DNA from 4 places in the Blastochloris viridis genome. Region 1 is predicted to be linked to each of the others. Evidence: predicted binding sites of a transcription regulator. Region 1 holds the regulator's gene; each other region holds the start of a gene.
The links. The regulator PhoB, encoded in region 1, activates phosphate uptake and scavenging genes when phosphate is short. The targets are predictions, from matches to a motif close to TGTCATNNANCTGTCAT.
Positions count from the first base shown of each region.

Region 2: a site for PhoB is predicted at 1,587-1,603, ahead of BVIR_RS08830 (PhoX family protein). Genes of this name have one in related genera too.
Region 3: a site for PhoB is predicted at 1,835-1,851, ahead of BVIR_RS00040 (DUF2794 domain-containing protein). Genes of this name have one in related genera too.
Region 4: a site for PhoB is predicted at 2,654-2,670, ahead of BVIR_RS10520 (DUF47 domain-containing protein). Genes of this name have one in related genera too.

Region 1 covers NZ_CP012946.1:3,626,564-3,630,712, reverse strand. The annotation lists gene BVIR_RS15730 (efflux RND transporter periplasmic adaptor subunit) at 1-802, opposite strand, end outside; gene BVIR_RS15725 (FixH family protein) at 799-1,200, opposite strand; gene BVIR_RS15720 (hypothetical protein) at 1,294-1,713, opposite strand; gene phoB (phosphate regulon transcriptional regulator PhoB) at 1,970-2,671, opposite strand; gene phoU (phosphate signaling complex protein PhoU) at 2,704-3,423, opposite strand; gene pstB (phosphate ABC transporter ATP-binding protein PstB) at 3,441-4,149, opposite strand, start outside.
Region 2 covers NZ_CP012946.1:1,985,572-1,989,720, forward strand. The annotation lists gene BVIR_RS08830 (PhoX family protein) at 1-1,533, opposite strand, end outside; gene BVIR_RS08835 (NAD-dependent succinate-semialdehyde dehydrogenase) at 1,807-3,261, shown strand; gene BVIR_RS08840 (TetR/AcrR family transcriptional regulator) at 3,508-4,149, shown strand, end outside; gene BVIR_RS08845 (hypothetical protein) at 4,134-4,149, opposite strand, start outside.
Region 3 covers NZ_CP012946.1:5,107-9,255, reverse strand. The annotation lists gene BVIR_RS00050 (IS1595 family transposase) at 1-756, opposite strand, end outside; gene BVIR_RS00045 (GNAT family N-acetyltransferase) at 866-1,420, shown strand; gene BVIR_RS00040 (DUF2794 domain-containing protein) at 1,422-1,778, opposite strand; gene BVIR_RS00035 (DUF1223 domain-containing protein) at 2,292-3,032, opposite strand; gene acnA (aconitate hydratase AcnA) at 3,128-4,149, opposite strand, start outside.
Region 4 covers NZ_CP012946.1:2,396,296-2,400,444, forward strand. The annotation lists gene BVIR_RS10500 (OmpP1/FadL family transporter) at 1-122, opposite strand, end outside; gene BVIR_RS10505 (SCP2 sterol-binding domain-containing protein) at 351-650, opposite strand; gene BVIR_RS16875 (hypothetical protein) at 744-1,001, opposite strand; gene BVIR_RS10510 (FmdB family zinc ribbon protein) at 1,351-1,575, opposite strand; gene BVIR_RS10515 (lytic transglycosylase domain-containing protein) at 1,678-2,541, opposite strand; gene BVIR_RS10520 (DUF47 domain-containing protein) at 2,739-3,383, shown strand; gene BVIR_RS10525 (inorganic phosphate transporter) at 3,509-4,149, shown strand, end outside.

The sequences.
Region 1 (4,149 bases):
CGCCGTCGCGCGGCGCCGGCCAGTCGAGACTGAGCGCGACCTGCCGGGTGCGCTCGAGCGCGGCGATGTAGCTTGCCGGCACCGCGAGGTTTTCCAGCCGCTGGCGGGCGCCCTTCGCTCCCGTCGGGCCGTAGGCGGCGGCGCTGCCCGCTAGCACCGAGGCGTACTGAGCGGCGTCGGTGGCAAGCGCGGGGCCGTAGACCCGCATCAGCGGCTGGCCCTGGCGCACGGTGTCGCCGGTGGTGACGTTGGCGACGCTCTCGATCCAGGCATCGAAGCGCAGTGACACCACGCTCGCGCGCCGCTCGTCGACGGCAACGACGCCCGCCGCCCGCACAACGCGGCCGAGCCGGCGCCGCTCGGCCGGCGCCGACTGCACCCCCAGCTTCTGGATCTTCGCCGCGGTGAGGCGGACCGAGCCGTCGTCAGCCTCGCCGTCGTAGACGGGGACGTAGTCCATCCCCATCTGGTCCTTCTTCGGCACCTTCGAGGTGTCCGGCAGCCCCATCGGGTTGCGGTAGTAGAGGATTTTTCGCGGGCCGCCGGCCACGGCGGCAGCCGGAGGATCGTCGAACGAGACGTCCTCGCCGGCCCGCACCGGCAGATAGGCGCGGTGGTCGTCGGTGTGCTGCGGCGCGGCGGCGTAGCGCGGCTGGTCGGGGTGGCGCCAATACAGCACGGGCCCGCTCGCCGGCTGGGACGTGGCGGGCTGGGAGGGCGCCGCGCCGCGCTGACCGACAAGGTAGCCTCCCCCCGCCGCGGCGATCGCGGCGAGGGTGGCGACGACGATGGCCTGCCTCATGGCAGGGCCTTGACGATCAGCCGGCTCTGCAAGGTGCCGTCCTCGCCCTGCAGCTTGGCGGCGACCGAGAGCTGCCAGCGCCCGGCCATGGTGAGGTCGGTCCTGAAGCGGTAGACGCCTGGCTCGGTGGCCGGCAGCGGCTCCAGCGGCGCGGTCATCCCCGCCATGTTGTCCGGCGCCATGTCGAGCCGTTTGGAGAAGATCACGGCGTCCGGCACCGGCTTGCCGGTCGGCTTGTGCACCACGCGCAGCGCGACGATGGCCTCGCCGGTCTTGAGCTGAGGCTCGACCAGCTGGAACTCATAGTCCTTGATGTCGGCGCGGGCGGCGGTGGCGAACGAAACCGAGGCGAGCGCCAGGGCGAGCGCGGTGGCGCGCCCGAAATTTGAGGCGAACATGGAAATCTCCGAGATGTGAGGAAACGTCATCCGTGCCCGCGGCCGCTCGGCACGCGGGACGGCTCGCGGCCAAGTGGCCGCGCAACGCGTCGCTCAGGCTCGGGGAATCTTCGGCAGCGGCGAGGGGATGTGGCCGTCGCCGGCGCGCTCCAGCACAAGCCGCAGCACCGTGCCGGCGGTGACCGGCGCACCGATGCCGGCCGCGCCGGTCGGCAGCGCGGGCACGGTGACAATGCAGCACGCCATCAGCGGGCAGGCCGGCATTCGATGGCCCGCCGGCGGCGCGGCATTGCCGCCGCCGTCATCGCCCGCCATCGCCATCGCCGCACCGTGGCACGGCGCAGCGTCGGGTGCGGCAAGGTCGGCCGTGGCGAGGTCGGCGCTGGCGGCTGGCGTCAGGCTGTCAAGGCCGGTCGCGATCCGGCTTGCCGCCATCGGCGACGGCACCATCGCGCCCGCGATCAGCGCGATCGCGAGGCAAAACGTCAGGATCTGGTGCAGCCATCGCGCCATCGAGTTGCTTCTGCCACAGGCCGGCGCGGTCACGCCATTGGAGCGGTTCCGGATCAGCCTATACCAACGGCCCCGGATGCTGACGCATGGGGCCGTTGAAGTTCGCAGATTTTCGTTCCCGAAATCAATGATTTCACGAAAATCTGCGATCGGAACCAACGGCGGCGGCCGCCGGTATTACCGGAGCCGATTTGTCGCACCGAACCCGCCGCGGCTGCCAATCACGTCGTCGTCAGCGGCCCGGCGGTGGCGAAGGTCACGCGCTGCGGGCGAACAGCTCGTTGAAGGAATAGCCGGCGCCGCGCACGGTGCGGATCGGGTCGGGCTCGCGGCCGCGGTTGATCGACTTGCGCAGGCGGCCGACGTGGACGTCCACCGTGCGCTCGTCGATATAGACGTCGTGGCCCCACACCCCGTCGAGCAGCTGCTCGCGGGTGAAGACGCGGCCGGGCGACTGCATCAGGAATTCGAGCAGGCGGAACTCGGTCGGGCCCAGGTGGATCTCGCGGCCGGCGCGGTGGACGCGGCGGGTTTCGCGGTCGAGCTCGAGGTCGCCGAACCGGAGCAGCATGGCGACGTGCTCGGGCTTGGCGCGGCGCAGCAGCGCGCGGATGCGCGCGAGCAGTTCCGGCACCGAGAACGGCTTGGCGACATAATCGTCGGCTCCGGTGGCGAGCCCGCGCACCCGCTCCGATTCCTCGCCGCGGGCGGTCAGCATGATCACCGGCAGCCGCTGGGTTTCCGGCCGCGCCCGCAGGCGCCGGCACAGCTCGATGCCGGACAGGCCCGGCAGCATCCAGTCGAGCAACACCAGGTCGGGCAGGCGCTCGCGCAGCCGGGTCTCGGCCTCGTCGCCGCGGCCGACGGCGTCGACGTCGTAGCCCTCGGCTTCGAGGTTGTAGCGCAGGAGGAGGGTCAGGGGCTCCTCATCCTCGACGATGAGAATCTTGGTGCTCATCGCGCGCGGTCCGGTGGTGGTGTGTTCGAAGCTCACGAGTCTGCCGCCGCGTGCAAGGGGGAGATGGCAGTGGTGTCGATCTTCGGGCGCTCGCCCGGCAGCGCTTCACCGGTGACGAGGTAGTAGGCGGTCTCGGCGATGTTGGTGGCGTGGTCGCCGATGCGCTCGATGTTCTTGGCGCAGAACAACAGGTGGGTGCAGAAGGTGATGTTGCGCGGGTCTTCCATCATGTAGGTCAGAAGCTCGCGGAACAGCGAGGTGTAGAGGGCGTCGACCTCGTCGTCGCGCTTCCACACCTCCAGCGACAGCTCGACGCTGCGCTGGGCGTAGGCGTCCAGCACGTCCTTCAGCTGCGCCAGCACCAGGGTCGACAAATTGACGGCGCCGAACACCACCTTGAGCGGCGGGTATTCGCCGTTCATCGCCACCACGCGCTTGGCGATGTTCTTGGCGAGGTCGCCGATGCGCTCGATGTCGCTGGCGAGCCGCATCGCGGCGACAATCTCGCGCAGGTCCGAGGCCACCGGCTGACGCTTGGTGATGGTGAGCACCGCCTTGTCCTCGACCTCGCGCTGCAGCAGGTCGAGCCGGCGGTCGGCGACGATGGCGGTCTGGGCCAGGATGAGATCGCGCTTGAGCAGAGCCTGCATCGCCTCGCTCAGCATCTTTTCGGCGAGCCCGCCCATCTCGGCGATGCGCTGGCGCAGCTCGACCAGATCGGTGTCGTATGAGCGCACGGTATGTTCCGTCATGAATTCCTCCGCGCGGTTCAACCGAACCGGCCGGTGATGTAGTCGAGGGTGCGGCGGTCCTTGGGGTTGGTGAAGATGACGTCGGTATGGCCGTCCTCGACCAGCACGCCGAGATGGAAGAAGGCCGTCCGCTGCGACACCCGCGCCGCCTGCTGCATGGAGTGGGTGACGATGATGATGGTGTAGTTCTCGCGCAGCTCGTCGATCAATTCCTCGATCTTGGCGGTTGCGATCGGGTCGAGCGCCGAGCACGGCTCGTCCATCAAGATCACCTCCGGCGACACCGCGATGGCGCGGGCGATGCACAGGCGCTGCTGCTGGCCGCCGGACAGCCCGGTGCCGGGGTCGTCGAGCCGGTCCTTGACCTCCTCGAACAGCCCGGCCTTCTGCAGGCTGGAGATCACGACCTCCTCAAGGTCGGCCTTGCTGCGGGCGAGGCCGTGGATGCGCGGGCCGTAGGCGACGTTCTCGAACACCGATTTCGGGAACGGGTTGGGCTTTTGGAACACCATGCCGACCTGGGCGCGCAGCTGCACCACGTCGAGCGAGGAATCGTAGATGTCCTGGCCGTCGATGGTGATGTGGCCGGCGACGCGGCAGTTGGCGATGGTGTCGTTCATCCGGTTGATGCAGCGCAGGAAGGTCGATTTGCCGCAGCCGGACGGGCCGATGAAGGAGGTCACCGCGCGGGCGGCGATCTCGATCGACACCTCCTTCAGCGCTTGC
Region 2 (4,149 bases), 1.6 Mb from region 1:
GGGGTCGAGCCGGCCGTCCTTGCGCTTGGTGTTGTTGGTGAGGTTCATGAACACGGTGCCGGTCACCGGGTTGGGCTCGACGTCCTCCGGCCGGTCCATCGGCGTGGCACCGACCATGTCGGCGGCGCGGCGCACCTCGATCAGCACGTCGGCCTGGCTGTTGAAGCCGTTGGCGGCGGTCAGCGGCTGTTGCCCGAACACCAGCGGCAGCCAAGTCAGGCCGCCCTCGGCGTCGAACTTGCCGACATAAAGCGTGCCCTCGTCGAGCAGGTCGGCATTGGCCGCCGGGTTGGCGAGGTCGACCTTGTCCTTGGTGACGAACTTGTAGACGTACTCGAACGCCTCGTCGTCGCCGGAATAGATCACCAGCCGGCCGTCGCCATTGAGGATGGTGGTTGCGGCCTCGTGCTTGAAGCGGCCGAGCGCGGTGCGCTTCTTCGGCACCGAGTTCGGATCGTAGGGGTCGAACTCCACCATCCAGCCGAAGCGGTTGGGCTCGTTCGGCTCCTTGGCGACATCGAAGCGGTCGTGAATGCGCGCCCAGTCATAGGCCGGCCGCGGGGTGATGCCCATGCGCTTGTAGTTGGCCGCTTCGGGGTGGTCGCCGGTGGCGCCGCGGAAATACTGGTGGACGTTCTCCTCGGCGACCAGCACCGTGCCCCACGGCGTCTCGCCGCCGGCACAGTTGTTGAGCGTGCCAATCACCTTGGTGCCGGCGGGGTCGGCCGCGGTCTTCAGCCGGTCGTGGCCGGCGGCCGGGCCGGTGACGACGAATTCGCTCGAAAGCGCCGTGAGACGGCGATTGTACGGGCTGTCCTCGACCACCCGCCAACGGCCGTCCTCGCGCTTGATCTCGACCACGCTGTGGCCGTGGGCGGCGAGTTCGACGTTCAGCATCTCCGGGGTCTCTTTGTCGAAGTCCTCCGGGCCGATGCCGGGAAACATCAACTGGCGGTCGGTGTATTCGTGGTTCACCGTCAGGAGGCCGTGATCGGAATTCTTCGAACCGCGCGGCAGCGGAAAATAGCCGACGAAGTCATTGTTGTAGCCGAACTGCGCCGACTGCGCCGCGGCTGTGAGATTGGCCGGGTCGAACGCCGGCGCGTCGGCCAAGACCTTGTCGCCCCAGCGGATCAGCACCTGAGCGTCGTAGCCGTCGGCGACATGGTGGTCCTCGTCGTAGCCATGCGCCAATTCGGGGAAGGTCAGCGACGAGCCCGCATGCGCGGCCGCGGCCGGCGCGGCGGCGTGGACCGGCTCCGGCCGCAGCACCGAGCCCGCGGGCGCGGCGATGACAGCCAGAGTCGCGGCCGACAGGCCCTTGAGCGCGTCGCGGCGGCACAGCCGGGCGGTCACCAGCTCGGCGATCGACGGCGCGCGCGACGGATTGACGCCGCGATTCTCGCAGGCGTCGCTCTCGACCGCGCTGCGCGAGGCCATCAGCGTTTCGAAGGTCTCACACCGGGCCGGGTTGACGCCGATGCTCTCGCGCGCGTCGACGGCTCGGACGGACAGGCTCTCTGGCTTCGTCATGATCGGGCTCTTCGGCAAGCTATGCTGGAGGTAGCGCAACCTCGTGATTTTGCGTGAAGGGCTGATGACAGCGGCCGCGGTCGAGCCGGCGTTTGGGGCTCCAGCCGGTCGCTGCGGCGCCACGAAAACCGCAACGCAAAACCGCAACGCTCAAGAGGACGCGTGCTCGCTTGCCGCCAGCCGGGCAGCCGGGCACATTCGCCGCGGTCCTTCGCCCGGCGGGGCCATGGACATCGTCGAGGACGCGGTGAACGCTGCACGGAGGTCGCGAACATGCTGATACTGAAAGATCCGTCGCTGCTGCGCACGCAGGCTCACGTCAACGGAAGCTGGATCGAGACCGGGCAAGCATTCCCTGTCAACAACCCGGCGACCGGCGAGGTGATCGCCACCGTGGTCGACGCCGGCATCGATGGCACGCGGGCGGCGATCGACGCCGCCCATGCCGCCAAGCCGGGCTGGAGCGCCCGGAGCGGCAAGGAGCGCGCCGCGGTGCTGCGGCGTCTCCACGACCTGATGGTCGCCAATGCCGACGACCTCGCCGCCATCCTTACCGCCGAGATGGGCAAGCCGCTGCCCGAGGCCAAGGGCGAGATCCTCTACGGCGCCGCCTTCATCGAGTGGTTCGGCGAGGAAGCCAAGCGCGTCTATGGCGACGTCATACCCGGCCACCAGCGCGACAAGCGCATCGTCGTGATCAAGCAGCCGGTCGGCGTGGTCGGCTCGATCACGCCGTGGAACTTTCCCAATGCCATGATCGCGCGCAAGCTGGCGCCGGCGCTGGCGGTGGGCTGCACGTTCGTGGCGCGGCCCTCGGAGCTGACGCCGCTGTCGGCGCTGGCGCTGGCGGTGCTGGCCGAGCGCGCCGGGGTGCCGGCCGGCGTGTTCAACGTGGTGCCGAGCCTGGATGCCGCCGGAGTCGGCGCGGAATTGTGCGCCAATCCCAAGGTGGCGAAAATCACCTTCACCGGCTCGACCCGCGTCGGCAAGATATTGATGCGCCAGTGCGCCGACACCGTGAAGAAGGTGTCGCTCGAACTCGGTGGCAACGCGCCGTTCGTGGTGTTCGACGACGCCGACCTCGACGCGGCGGCGGACGGCGCGCTGATCGCCAAGTTCCGCAACGCCGGCCAGACCTGCATCTGCGCCAACCGCATCTACGTGCAGGCCGGCATCTACCATGCCTTCGCCGAAAAGCTGCGCGCGAAGGTGGCCACGCTCCGGCTCGGCAACGGCTTCGAACCCGGCGTCACCACCGGACCGTTGATCAACGAGGCGGCGGTGGCCAAGGTCGAGCGCCACCTGCGCGAGGCGGTGGAAAAGGGCGCCGAGATCCTGACCGGCGGCCGCCGGTCCAGTCTCGGCCGCAGCTATTTCGAGCCGACCCTGCTCACCGAGGTGACGCAGGACATGCTGGTGGCGCGCGAGGAGACCTTCGGCCCGCTGGCGCCGCTGGTGCGGTTCGAAACCGAGGACGAAGCGGTGGCGATGTGCAACGCCAGCGAATTCGGCCTCGCCGGCTACCTCTATTCGCGCGACGTCGCGCGGGTCTGGCGGGTGGCCGAGCGGATGGAAACCGGCATGGTCGGCATCAACACCGGCCTGATCTCGACCGAGGTCGCGCCGTTTGGCGGCGTCAAGCAGTCCGGCCTCGGCCGGGAAGGTTCGAAATACGGCTGCGACGACTATCTCGAAATCAAGAGCATGTGCTTCGGCGGCATCGCCTAGCGCCTTGTCCGCAACGCCGGCAGCAAGACGGCGCCGCGAGACGCAGCACGGATTCTTCCTGCCGGAACCAAAGCCCGCCATCCGGTGATACGGAATCGGGCCGATCCCCGTCGCCTATGCTAGAAGGCAGGATTCGATCGGGTGACGACGCCGAGCGCTTAGGCGCCGGGTCGCCGCCGCCATCGGTCCCGGCCGGACGGCTCGGCCTCGTCCGGCGGCCGACCGTCGCTGGAGTGGAGACGTCGTGTGAGGGTGCGAACTGAGGCCAAGCGGGAGGAAATCCTGGAGGTCGCGACCGCGGTGGTCCAGGAGCGCGGCCTCGACGGCGCGTCCATGGCGGAGATCGCCAAGCGGCTCGGCGGCTCGAAGGCGACGCTGTACGGCTATTTTCCCTCCAAGGACGAACTGTTCGTCCAGGTCGGTTTTCGCCTGGTGAGCAAGCAGGTCTCCCCGGTACTGGCCGGCCTGCGCGAGCGCGCCGGCAACGACCCGCGCGACGTCCTTCTCGAGCTTGGCAACCGGTTGATGGCGGCGACAACGCGTCCGGAGGCGTTGGCCACGCTTCGCTTCGCCTTCGCGCAAGGCGGCGTCAGCAATCTGGGCCGGACGTTTTTCGACCTCGGACCACGAAAGGGCATCGACGCCTGCGCCGAATACCTCGGCGCCGCGACGAAGGCCGGCCGTCTCAACGTGCCCGATCCCGTTGTCGCAGCGTTTCAGCTTCGCAGCCTGTTCGATGCCGAGGTGCGCTGGCGGCTGCACCTCGGTTTCGACACCAGCATCACCGCCGAGCAGATCCGCCAGGTGGTCGAGCGGGCGGTCGACACCTTCCTCGCCGCCTACGGCACGGCAGCGGCGCCGGCGCGCGCCGATCACCGCGCGCGGCGG
Region 3 (4,149 bases), 100 kb from region 1:
GCAATGTTGATACACGCCCTTCATGCCGCGCTTGAAGATGCTGAAATAGCCCTCAATCGTGTTCGTGTGGACCTCGCCCACGACGTACTCTTCCTTGCCGTGGCGGACGACGCCATGGTCGGCGAATTCACGGCCGATGTGCAGGTAGTGGCCGGCTTCGTCGGTCGCGAGGCGCGCTTCCTTGCTCATGTTCTCGCGCAGGATCGGGGCGATGGTCGCGGGCTTGAGGTCGTCCACGACCATGCTGCGGGCCTGCTTGGTTTCGCGATCAACGAGGGTGAGCACCTTCATCTTGTGATGGTAGGCGCGGCGCACCGGCTTGCCGGGCTCGCGACCGATAAAGGTCTCGTCCACTTCCACGATGCCGCCTTCGCCGCCCATGGGCGCGAGATCGCCAGAGCGCATAGCCTCGCGGATGCGGTGCATCATGAACCACGCCGTCTTATACGTGACTTCAAGGATGCGGTGCATCTGGTGCGCGCTCACGCCTTTTTTGGAAGCGCAGATCAGATAGACCGCCTGTAGCCACTTGTGCAGTTCGACATGAGAGGACTCGAAGACCGCTCCCACGCGAACCGTGAACTGCTTGCGGCAGTCGGCGCATTTACGAAGGCCAATGCGGGTCTTCGCCAGATCATAGTGCTTACCCATGTTGCCGCAATGCGGGCAGACAGGCCCCTTCGGCCACAGGATCGCCTCGACATGGGCGAACGCGGCGGCTTCGTCGTGAAAGAAGGGCTTGGAAAGCACGGACATGACTTATCTCCTTGAGATTCAAGGTACTAAATCATCCGTGGTTCGTCAAGTATATAATCGCCTTTGCTTTGGGGAAGATGCGGGGTCCCCCGCCGGCGGGATTTGGCGTATGCGTCGTGCCATGCTGACAGCCTTCACCCTCCGCCCCGCCGCGGACGGCGACGTTCCCGCCATCACCGCGATCTATGCAAAGGCCGTGCGCACCGGCACCGCCTCCTTCGAGCTCGACCCGCCCGACGAGGCCGAGATGCGCCGCCGCCTCGACGTCGTCACCGCGTTCGGCGGGCCCTATCTGGTGGCGGCCGGTGCGGACGGCGGCGTGCTCGGCTACGCCTACGCCGGGGCCTACCGCACCCGGCCGGCCTATCGCTTCACGGTGGAGGATTCGATCTATCTGGCCGAGGGTGCCTGCGGCCGCGGCATCGGTCGCGCCCTGCTCGGCCGGCTGATCGCCGAGACCACCGCGCGCGGCTTTCGCCAGATGGTGGCGGTGATCGGCGACCAGGACAACGCGCCCTCGATCGGCCTGCATGCCGCGATGGGGTTTCGCATGGTCGGCTCGCTGGTGTCGACCGGCTGGAAGCACGGCCGCTGGCTCGACAGCGTGCTGATGCAGCGCCCGCTGGGCGAAGGCGACGGCCTGCCACCGCCGCCCGGACGCTGACTCAGCCAGCCACCAGCCGCACCGGCTTGTCGAGCGCGCTCAGCACCCGGGCGAGGTCGGAGCCGCGCTTCAGGATCAGCCCGGTCGCCGTCACCACGCTGTAGGCGCCCTGCTTGCGGGCGAGGCGCGGGACCTTCTCGACCCGATACAGCGCCACCTCGGCCGAGCGCCGAAACACCGAGAACACCGCGCGGTCCTTGAGAAAGTCGATGGCGTAGTCGCGCCATTCGCCGGTGGCGACCTTGCGGCCGTAGAGGTTCAGGATGCTGTCGAGTTCGCGACGGTCGAAGGTGATGTACGCCGGCGCGGCTCCGATGGCGGCGATGGCGGCGGGCGGCACGGTCCAATCGACCGGCATGCCGCCGCGGGCCTGGCTAGGGTCGATGTCGTCCAAGCGCGCCTCCTGCTGGAGAATGTCACCCTTGCGTCATGATCGCTGGAATTTGGCGGCGTTCAAGCGGAAACGGCGGCATCGCCGCGGCCCAATCCCGCAAGGCTCAGTCATGGCAGCCCAAGGCGTACGCCATTATTTTCGGGCGGCCGGAACAACACGAGAGTCTCACGGTTATTGAGCCAAGGACCGACCGGCGCGGTGCCTCGGCAAAACCCCAGCCCCCCAGCCCCCGGGGTATAGCTCGGTCGGTCCACCTTTCGGCCGTGACGGCCTGAGCGTGAGAAACGCCCAGGCTAGAGCATTTTCCGCACAAGTGGGTTCCGGTTGTGCGAAAGAAAATGCGAAATTACAAAGACCTAGAGCATCTGACCTGATGCAGTCAGGTCGGATGATGCTCTAGCCTGCTGCCGACAGCGCCGTCAGATCGGTCGAGTTCGATGTTCGCCACCCTCGCAGGGTGGCGTTTTGGTATCGGGCTCAGCGCAGCGCCGCGGTGGCGGCGCCGATCACCGGCCCGAGCCGCCCCTCCGGCGCATCCTGCACCAGCACCACCACCAGATCGCAGCCCTCGTCCAGCCACTCGGCGGTGTCGAGGCTGACGGTGACCCTCCGGCCGCTCCAGCTCGCGACCTTGGTCATCGACCGCACGACGTTGCGATAGGTCGCGGTGCGGCCGGCATTCTCGCCGCGGCCGATGTCGACCCGGACGCGGCGCTGGACGCCGAGCGCCCACACCTCGCCGCTGCGGCCGCCGGCGTCGGCGATGGTGACGTCGACGCGGCCATCGCCCGGCTCGGCCGACACCCGCACCGGCAGCGTGGCTCGGGTCAGCGCCCTGGCGGTGCGCAGGGCGTGCTCGATGGTCGCCCGGTCATGGCCGGGCGCCGACTCGCGGCCATTGACGACCATCTGCGGCGTGAACAGCCGGCGGTCGCCGAGCGATGCGGCATAGGCCCGCTGGCGCGCGCTGTTGCCGGGCTGCGCCAGCGTGTCCTTCCAGCCGAGATAGTCCCAGTAGTCGACCGCCAGCGACAGCGCGATCACGCCCGGCCGGTCGGCCAGCTCGCTGATGTAGGAATCGGCGGGCGGGCAGGACGAGCAGCCCTGGCTGGTGAACAGCTCCACCACCATGGGCGCATCGCCGCTGGCGAACGCCGCGGCCGGGGCGACCGGGGCCAGCGCCAGCACAACACTGAGGATCCGCAGGGGCAGCTTCATCGAGCGTTGTCATAAACCGCGCCGCGTCCGCGGAGGAGTCACGTCTGTGTGTGGCCTCGCCGCCGCACGCAACGGCCGGCGGCGAGGCCACCGATTTACGCCGCCAGCCCGCGCAGCACGTAGTGCAGGATGCCGCCGTTCTTGAAGTACTCGAGCTCGTCGAGCGTATCGATCCGGCTGAGCAGCGGCACGTCGAAGGTCTCGCCATCGCCGCGCGTGATTGTGGCGGTCAGGGTCTGGCGCGGCTTCAGGCCGTTCTCCAGGCCCTTGATGGTGACGGTCTCGTCACCCTTCAGCCCCAGGCTCTGCCACGAGGTGCCCTCGAAGAACACCAGCGGCAGCACGCCCATGCCGACCAGGTTGGAGCGGTGGATGCGCTCGAACGACTGGGCGATCACCGCGCGGACGCCGAGCAGGTTGGTGCCCTTGGCCGCCCAGTCGCGCGAGGAGCCGGTGCCGTATTCCTTGCCGGCGAACACCACCAGCGGCACCTTCTCCTTGCGGTAGCGCATCGCCGCGTCATAGATCGGCAGTTCGTCGCCGGAGGGATAGTGGACGGTGAGCCCGCCCTCCTTGCCGCCCAGCATCTGGTTCTTGATGCGGATGTTGGCGAAGGTGCCGCGCATCATCACCTCGTGGTTGCCGCGGCGGGTGCCGTACTGGTTGAAGTCGGCCACCGGCACGCCGTGCGCGGTGAGGTACTTGCCGGCCGGGGACGCCGCCTTGATCGAGCCGGCCGGCGAGATGTGGTCGGTGGTGATCGAGTCGAGGAACAGGCCGAGCACCCGCGCCTTGTCGATGTCGGTGATCGGCTTGGGCTCGGCGCCCATCCCGACGAAATAGGGCGGGTTCTGCACGTAGGTCGAGGCGTTCTCCCAGGTGTAGGTCAGGCCGCCGGTGACCTTGATCTTGCGCCAGTTGGCATCGCCCTTGAACACGTCGGCGTATTTGGCCTTGAAGATCTTCTTGGTGACGAACTTGCGCACCAATGCGGCGACGTCGCGCTGCGAGGGCCAGATGTCTTGAAGGAAGACCGGCTTGCCGTCCTTGCCGGTACCGAGCGGCTCGGTGGTGAGGTCCTTTGCGACCGAGCCGGCCAGCGCATAGGCCACCACCA
Region 4 (4,149 bases), 1.2 Mb from region 1:
AGCCCTTCCGAACTCTGCTCGCGCAACTGGAAACCCGCCGCCAGGGCCTGCTCCACCCCACCCAGCAGCACCAGCGCCGCTGGCACCCCCAGACATGCCTTGCGATACGCGCTACCGACCATTCGTTTCCTCCCCCCGACGAGGCGTTCCGCTCATCGTCGATTTTTGGCCAATCTACGGATTCTCCCCATGAACGTCAACGTGATTACGTTGACGTGAACGTTAACTTAGCGCTGCCCCTCCCCTTTTTGTTATCCCGGACGTGGCCGGTGCCGTTCGGCGTTACGAAACCCGCGACCGACGGCTCGCAACGGCTGCGGGCCCCGGACCGGACATCGGCCGCGGTTGCCTCAGGCGATTGCGCTGACCAGCTTCATCGCAACGCCCTTGGAGCCGCTGACCTTGATCTTGCCCAGCGTGTAGCCGAGCATCGGGTCGAGGCTGCCGTCCATAAGGCGGATCAAATTATCCGCTGAAATTTTGATGGTGCAGGCCGCGTCGTCGTCGCCGTCGACCTGGGCCAGCACCGGCGCGGACGAGCGGGCGTCGACAACCCACATCCCGTCGCTGCCGAGATCGAATCGCACCACCGCCCCCAGCCGGCCGAGACGCGGCAAGGCCTCGCGCAGGCGGTCTTCAGCGTCGCTCATCGTGTTCTCCCTTGGGCGTCCGCAACTCTGGGCCGCGCGCAATTTTGCCATTTTCATTGACGTTTACGTCAATACCCAATCGCTTACGCTATCTTAACGCAACCCACAAGCGACGCCAATGGAGGCATTGGGATAAGGCGCACGGATACGCCGCCCGGCGAGGTCAATGCCGACCCACGGCGATCTTGGCTGGGTGTTCGCGACCGCGCCCGTCCAAATACGGCGATGATCGCGGGTGCACTGCGGCAGATGCACTGACCCGCCGGCAAAATCATCGCGATTCAGCTTCAGGATGTCGTTGCTGCGGTGCAGCAAAGCTCGCACCCGCGCCGTCGCCGCAGCGAACGACATTCGGGGAATCACACCCAAGCGACTTGACGGGCTGCGGCGAAACGTCCGGTGTTGCCTGAGCCAACGATCCATGGCGACCGGAGTGCTCTGGCGGCGCCGGGACCCGGTGGTCGAAACCGCGGCTCCGGCGGGCGGACGACGGTTCAACGGCAGCGTTGCCGCTGTCAATTACGGCGTCGTTACTGTTATGGCGGTGCCGCCGCGACTCGCCAATGCGGGCACCGCCAACGGTATTCTCGCGGGTCACGTCGTGACTGGATGAACGACGGCGCGAGATCTCGGCCGCGTCCGGCCATGGGCGTCGGACGCCACGGCACCGTGCGCGCAGCGCGCTGGTTTCTGTTCAGCCCTAGCCTGAGGCGCCCGGGCAGCACTGCGCGCAGCTTCCAGTGCCGCCGGCGCAGGGCGGCAGCTTGGCATCGTCCGCCCCGCCCTTGGCGGGCGAGGCGATCAGCGACAGCTGCTGCTCAAGCTCGGCGCTGCCGCACGACGGGCACGCCGGCGTGTCCGACGACCGCACCAGCGTCTCGAAATCGGCGCCGCACGCCTGGCATTGGTAACGATAGATCGGCATGTCGCCTCCGCGCTCGCGCACCGGCCCCCTGGCACGGGAGCCCGCCTGTCGCTTTGGTTGCGCCATAGCGCGGATCGGCGGCCGATTCAAATCGCATGGCGTTCAATTGGCCAGCACGATGCAGGCGCCGCCGGATTTGCGCAGCCGCGCGCAGCCGGCGTTGGCCTCCTCGCGGGTTTGCGCCGGCATCCGCACCCGGTAGAACGCCGCCCGGCCGCGCCCGGCCAGGCGGGTGCCGACGATCATCGGGTTGGCGTCGCCGAACACCGCGGCGATCCGCGCGAGCTGGCGGCGATAGGCCGCGAGCGCCACCGCCTTGGAGGGTGCACCGGCAACCTGGATGCCCCACGGCGACAGTTCGGCAGCGAACCCGGCGTCGGGCGCCGCCGCCGGCCCCGGCCTGCCCCGGCGCAGAGAGGCCACCACCGTCAGGCACGGTTCCTCCGCCGAAGCCGGCGGCTCACCGCCGCGAGCCCCGGCCGCGGCCCAATCGTCGGCGCTGCGGCCGGTGATGGCGAGGATGTACCCGCGCGTCTCGGCCGGCAGCCGGGAGCGGCCGGCAAGGAAGGCGTCGACCCGCGCCGGGCCGGCATTATAGGCCGCCGCGGCCAGGCCGAGATTGCCGAAGCGGCGGGCGTGGTCGGCGATCAGGCGGGCCGCCGCCGGCAGCGCGGTTTCGGGGTCGAACGGATCGGCCAGGCCGCGCTCGGCCGCGGTGCCCGGCATGAACTGGGCGATGCCCTGCGCACCCTTGTGGCTGACTGCGTCGGCGCGGAACGTGCTTTCCTTCCAGATCAGCCGGGCGAAGAAGCCCACCGGCACCGCGTGGGTGCGCGCCGCCGCCTCGATCAGCCGGCACACCGCCTGGTCGACGGTCTCGCCCTCGCCCGCAAGGCACGGCGGCACGCCTGCCAGCCCGGCGGCAACGACACCGGCGAGGATCCACGTCCGTCCGCCACACGCCATGCGGCACCCGATCGGCTTTGCCCCCCGATCGTCCGCCCGCAGCAACAGTGACCAAATCGCGCCGCCGGTTCAAGCGCGGCCGGTATCGGCGCACGTTCCGGGGGACGCCGTCCGTCATCGCAGCGTCACATATGGACCATGGCCGGCGCCGTCGCGTATAGAGCAGCGCGCCATGGCCGGCGCCGCAGGTTGAGACGATGCTCGGTTGGTTTCGGGCGATGATGCCCAAGGAAGAGCGGTTCTTTCCGCTGTTCGAGAAGCATTCCCGCGAACTCGTCGCCGGGGCGATCGCCATGCGCGCGGTCCTCGACGGCGGCGATCAGGTCGCGCACCACTGCCGCGAGATCGCGGCCCGCGAGGCCGCCGCCGACGAGGTGACGCGCGAGGTGATGCTGGCGGTGCGGCGCAGCTTCATCACCCCGTTCGACCGCGGCGACATCAAGGACCTGATCCAGTCGATGGACGATGCCATCGACCAGATGAACCAGGCCGGCCGCACCATCATGCTGTTCGAGGTGCGCGAGTTCGATCCGCTGATGCGGGAGATGGGCGACATCATCATCAAGGCCGCCGAGCTTACCGCCGAGGCGGTGCCGCTGCTGCGCAAGCTCGGGCCGCACGCCGGCCGGCTCGGCACGCTGGCCGAGGCAGTCACGCGCCTGGAAGGCCGCTCGGACGAACTCCACGAGGAAGGCCTGCGCCAGCTTTACCGCACCTACGGCAGCTCGAACCCGATGGCCTACATCATCGGCAGCGAGGTCTACAGCCGACTGGAGAAGGTGGTCGACAGCTTCGAGGACGTCACCGACGAGATCAGCGCCATTTTGATCGAGCATGTCTAAAGATCCTGCCGCTGCAACGTCATCGAGCCGGGCGCCGGGTTTCTTCGGCTTGACGCATGCCCGTTCACAACGCGGCGTTTGCACGTGCGGAACATGCCTCAAGCGGAAAATGCCCTAGAGTGGTCATGGACGCTGCCCTTCCCTTCACGGCGCTGATCGCGCTGATCGCCATCGCGCTGCTGTTCGATTTTCTCAACGGCCTGCACGACGCGGCGAACTCGATCGCGACCATCGTGTCGACCCGCGTGCTGCGCCCGCATTATGCGGTGGCGTGGGCGGCGTTCTTCAACTTCATCGCCTTCACCGTGTTCGGCCTGCACGTCGCCAACACCCTCGGCACCGGCATCATCGACCCCGCCATCGTCGACGCTCGCGTCATCTTCGGCGCGGTGATGGCCGCGATCCTGTGGAACCTGGTCACCTGGTGGCTCGGCATCCCGTCGTCGAGCTCGCACGCGCTGGTCGGCGGGCTGGTCGGCGCCGGCGTGGCGAAGGGCGGCTTCGGCGTGGCGGTGTGGTCCGGCCTCGGCAAGACCATCGCCGCCATCGTGCTGTCGCCGCTGGTCGGCTTCCTGCTCGCGTTGCTGTTGGTGCTGGTGGTGTCGTGGCTGGCGGTGCGCTCGACGCCTTACGCGGTCGACCACCTGTTCCGCTCGCTGCAATTCGTGTCGGCCTCGCTCTATTCGCTCGGCCACGGCGGCAACGACGCCCAGAAGACCATGGGCATCATCGCCGTGCTGCTGTTCTCGCAAGGTTACCTCGGCAG